DNA from 2 places in the Pseudonocardia sp. DSM 110487 genome. Region 2 is predicted to be linked to the other one. Evidence: riboswitches for the same ligand, from Rfam matches in the RefSeq annotation. Region 2 holds a riboswitch; the other holds the start of a gene.

Region 1 (2,390 bases), 710 kb from region 2:
GTCGGCGTTGACCTCGGCCGCCGCCGCGAACGCCTCCGCGATGGCCTCCGGGCCCCATCCGCGCACCGCCTGCTGGGCCTTGCGGATCTTCCAGGGTGGCATGCCGAGGGTGCCGGCCAGCCGGTTGGGATCGCCGCGGCCCGCCGAGCCGACCTTCGCGAGCGTGCGGAGCGCGTCGGCCAGCGCGTCGGCGATCAGCACCGACGGCGTGCCGAGCAGCTGCGCCCAGCGCAGCGCCTCGATCGCCCCGGCGCGGTCGCCCGCCACGACCTTGTCGGCCACCGCGAACCCCGTGGCCTCGGCCCGGCCGCGGTGGTAGCGACGCACCGCGCGCTCGTCGACCGAACCGCCGGTGTCGGCCACCAGCTGGCTGGTGGCCGAGGCCAGCTCCCGCAGATCCGACCCCACCGCCTCGAGCAGCGCACCGATCGCGTCGCCCGTGATCTTGCCGCCGACGCGGCGGGCCTCGGCGCGCACGAAGTCAGACCGCTCGTCCATCCTCGTGATCTTGTTGCAGGTGGTGACGGGGGCACCGGCCTTCCGCAGGGCGTCGACGAGAGCCTTGTTGCGCGCCCCGCCCGAGTGGACGACCACGAGGACGATGCCCTCGGCGGGGTCGGCCGACTGCTCGACGATCGCCGTGGCCAGCTCCTTGCCGACCTCCTGCGCCGCGAGCAGGACGAGCACCCTCCCCTCGGCGAAGAGCGACGGGCTCAGGCTCTCGGCCAGGTCGGCGGGGGTGAGTTCGGAGGCGCGCACCCGGCGCAGCTCGGCCGTGGGGTCGCCCGCACGGACCTCGGCCACCACCTGCTCGATCGCCCGCTCGATGAGCAGTTCCTCCTCGCCGACGACGAGGCGGATCGGGGCGGGCGCGGCCATGCGTCCATGCTCGCGCACGGCCCCGACATCGCGTGACCCGGCTCCCAGATCACGGGACGAGCTTGGGGGCCGCGGTGATCGTGTCGTAACGTGTTGGGCACAACCGCATATGGCTCATCCAGAGGGGCAGAGGGAACGGCCCGACGAAGCCCCGGCAACCGGCGATGCGCAGTCTTCGCGCTCGAACACGGTGCCAATTCCGACCCGCACGGTGCGGGAAAGATGAGGAGTCCTCTCATGACCCTGGCTGCTGGCAGCGCCACCACCACCGCCTTCGACCTCGGACCCGCCCGCGCGCTGTCCTGTCGGGAATGCGGCCACCAGATCCCCCTCGCCGCCGAGTTCGCCTGCCCGGAATGCTTCGGCCCGCTCGAGGTGGCCTACGAGTTCGGTTCCGTCACCCGCGAGTCGATCGCGGCGGGTCCCAAGTCCATCTGGCGCTACCGCCACCTGCTCCCCGTGCCCACGAACGTGCAGTCCCACCCCAACACCGAGCCCGGCCTCACCCGGCTGATCAAGGCCGACCGGCTCGCCGCCGCGCTGGGCGTGCGCTCGCTGTGGGTCAAGGACGACACCGGCAACCCCACCCACTCCTTCAAGGACCGGGTGGTGGCGGTGGCGCTGGCCGCCGCCCGTGAGCTCGGCTTCACCGTGCTGTGCTGCCCGTCCACCGGGAACCTGGCCAACGCCGTGGCCGCGGCGGCCGCCCGCGCCGGTTGGGACTCGGTGGTGCTGATCCCCAGCTCCCTCGAGCAGGCCAAGGTGCTCACCACCGCCGTCTACGACGGCACCCTCCTCGCCGTCGACGGCAACTACGACGACGTCAACCGGCTCGCCACGGAGCTCGCCGCCGAGCACGAGGACTGGGCGTTCGTCAACGTCAACGTGCGGCCCTACTACGCCGAGGGCTCGAAGACCCTCGGCTACGAGGTGGCCGAGCAGCTCGGCTGGCGGCTGCCCGAGCAGATCGTGGTGCCCGTGGCGTCCGGCTCGCAGCTGACCAAGGTGGACAAGGGCTTCACGGAGCTCGGCACGCTCGGCCTGGTGGAGCCCACCCCGTACCGGGTGTTCGGCGCCCAGGCCACGGGCTGCTCGCCGGTGGCGAAGGCCTTCGAGGACGGCCACGACGTCGTGCAGCCGGTGCGCCCCGACACGATCGCCCGCTCGCTGGCCATCGGCAATCCGGCCGACGGCCCGTACGTCCTCGACACCGTGCGCCGCACCGGCGGGGCGGTGGCACACGTCAGCGACGAGGAGGTCGTGGAGGGCATCCGGCTGCTCGCCCGCACCGAGGGCGTGTTCGCGGAGACGGCGGGCGGGGTCACCGTGGCCACGGCCAAGAAGCTGATCGAGTCGGGCAGGCTCGACCCGGACGCCGAGACCGTCCTCCTGATCACCGGCGACGGCCTCAAGACCCTCGACGCCGTGTCCGGCCACATCGGCCCGTCGGCCACCGTGCCGTCCACCAGCAAGGCGGTGCGCGAGGCACTGGCGGCGCGCGGACTCTGAGG
Region 2 (2,390 bases):
CGCAGCGTGCGGACGCCAGGCAGCGCGTCCAGGCCGGTCTCGAGCCGGTGCAGCAGCGCGGCCTCGTGGGCGGGGTCGAGCGCGCCGGGCAGCACACGGCAGGCCTCGGCGAGCGCTGCGGCGCCGAGGACGTTCGGGGTGCCTGCCTCGTGCCGGTGCGGCGCGGGGGCCCAGGACACCTCGGTGGCCCCGCCCTCGTCGGGCGCGGTGACGGCGTGCACGGCACCGCCGCCCGCCAGGTACGGCGTGGCGACGTCGAGCCAGTCGCGGCGCCCGACGAGCGCCCCGGCGCCGTAGGGCGCGTAGAGCTTGTGCCCGGACAGGGCGACGTAGTCGATGCCGGTGGCGGCGATGTCGACGTTCCGGTGCGGGGCGAGCTGGGCGGCGTCGACGACCACGCGGGCGCCCGCGGCGTGGGCGAGCGCGGTGATCTCGTCGAGGGGCAGCAGCTCGCCGGTGACGTTGGACGCCCCGGTGACGGCGAGCAGCGCTGGCCGGTCGGCGAGCAGGGCGTAGCGCAGGTCGGCGAGGGTCTGCTCGACCGTCGCGGCGGCGCGCAGCACCCGGCCGGGGCCCCATGCGAGGAGGTTGGCGTGGTGCTCGACGTCCAGCCGCAGGACCGGGCCGGGAACGCACCCGGCCAGCAGGTTGAGCGCGTCGGTGGTGTTGCGGGTGAACACCACGACGTCGTCGGCGCGGGCGCCGACGAACCGGCCGACCGTCTCCCGGGCCCGTTCCAGCACGGCGGTGCAGACCTGCGACGCGTAGCCGGCGCCGCGGTGGACGCTGGCGTAGTAGGGCAGGAGCGCGGCGACGTGATCGGCCACCGCGGTGAGCGCGGGAGCGCTCGCTGCGAGGTCGAGGTTGGCGTAGCGAACGTGCTCGCCCGTGACGAGCGGGACCCGCAGGTCGACGCCGGTGACGGTCGCAGGCGTACAGACGCCGGGGCGAGCGGACAGCACAGTGGTCATGGAGGTCCTCCGGACCCACTCTGTGGACCCGGACGGATGTCGGGTCCGCGCTTGCCTGCCGTGGTTGCACGGCGGCCTGGTCGTCACCCGGAGCACCCCACCGCGGAGGAGGGTTGCCGGCCAGCGAGCCGGGGCTTGACGCTGGCGCTCTTGACCTGAGGGGGAGGTTACGGGCGGGTGGAGTGATCGGTCAAGCCGATCTCCGGGTGTGCCGTGAGCGCGGGTACGGCGAAGCAGCCGCGGGTCACGACGGTGACGACCGGCGCGGCCGGGTCGGTGGCGAGGGCGGCCGGCCCGGCTCCGGTCAGCACCACCCGGGCGGCCGACAGGGTGATCGTGTGGGTGCGGACCAGCGCGCTCCCGGCGGAGTGGTCGATCGCGACGACCTCATCGCAGTGGCGCAGGCGCGCGCCCCACGCGGTGGCCGCGGCCGTGAGCGCGGCCGTCGCCTGGTCGGCCCGCACCTGGCGGACGCCGTCGACGACGTGCAGCAACGCGGCCCCAGTGGCCTGCTCGACCTGCCTCCAGAGCCGGACGGCGAGCCCGCTGGACAGCCCGGTGTCCGCCCACGGGGCCGGCCCGGCCGCCCGCCAGACCACGCCGGCGGACCTCTGCTCGAGCAGCGTGACGCTCAGCCCGCGGCGGGCGAGGTGCCACGCGGTCGCGGCGCCTGCGGCACCCGCGCCGACAACGGCGACGTCGATCGTGAGCGGCGGGGCGTCGGTGGGCGTCGGGTCCAGCAGGCTCGGTGGACAGGGCACGGCGGCCTCCAGCTCTCCCGGTCAGCGGATCAATACGGTAGGCAGCCGCGCCCGTTCCGTGTCAACGAACGGACATTTGCCGGTCATTCTGTCCGGTCATTTCCTTCGACAATGGCGCGCACCACACCGCTTGAAAATGGATGTGGTAGCTACGTAAGTTCGAAGTGCAATCCAGACGCCATCCAGAGCGGCCGAGAGACCCGGATCGACGACGCCGCAGCAACCCCCTGTGTGAGCGGGAGCGGGTGCTACCGCCGGGAGCGATGGAGGTCGCCGTGCCGGGTCCGGAACGGATCGAGCTGCGCACCACGTGGCATGCGTGGCGCCATCACGTCGATCTGTGCCGCACCTGCGCGGCGCTCTGTCGGGTCTGACGAGCCGACCCGTTCCCTCCACACCGCCGCCGAATGCGGCGGTGCCCACGCCTGTGCGTTCTCCTGGATGAAGGACCACTCTCATGCCTCGACCCCTTGCATCGTGGCTCGTCGCCGCCGTCGTATTGCTGAGCGCATGCGGCTCGACGCCGACGGCGAGCACCGCCGACCCCGGCGTCCCGCAGCCGGGCGGCACGCTGCGCTTCGCGGTGAGCAGCGACCAGGGGTGCGTCGACCCCCAGCAGGTCGGCAGCAACGACACGATCTTCTCGCTGCGCCAGGTG

What was found. Region 2 has a riboswitch for S-adenosylmethionine ahead of K1T35_RS14440 (aminotransferase class V-fold PLP-dependent enzyme). Riboswitches for the same ligand answer to the same signal wherever they lie in the genome.
Region 1: it holds a riboswitch for S-adenosylmethionine, as region 2 does, so the genes downstream of both, thrC (threonine synthase) here and K1T35_RS14440 (aminotransferase class V-fold PLP-dependent enzyme) in region 2, are expected to answer to the same signal.

The regions. Positions count from the first base shown of each region.
Region 1 covers NZ_CP080521.1:2,403,058-2,405,447, reverse strand. Annotated here, with positions in the region: gene holA (DNA polymerase III subunit delta) at 1-879, opposite strand, end outside; SAM riboswitch class I at 991-1,108, shown strand; gene thrC (threonine synthase) at 1,117-2,388, shown strand.
Region 2 covers NZ_CP080521.1:3,116,849-3,119,238, forward strand. Annotated here, with positions in the region: gene K1T35_RS14440 (aminotransferase class V-fold PLP-dependent enzyme) at 1-971, opposite strand, end outside; SAM riboswitch class IV at 1,014-1,127, opposite strand; gene K1T35_RS14445 (FAD-dependent oxidoreductase) at 1,139-1,732, opposite strand; SAM riboswitch class I at 1,908-2,002, shown strand; gene K1T35_RS14450 (ABC transporter substrate-binding protein) at 2,190-2,390, shown strand, end outside.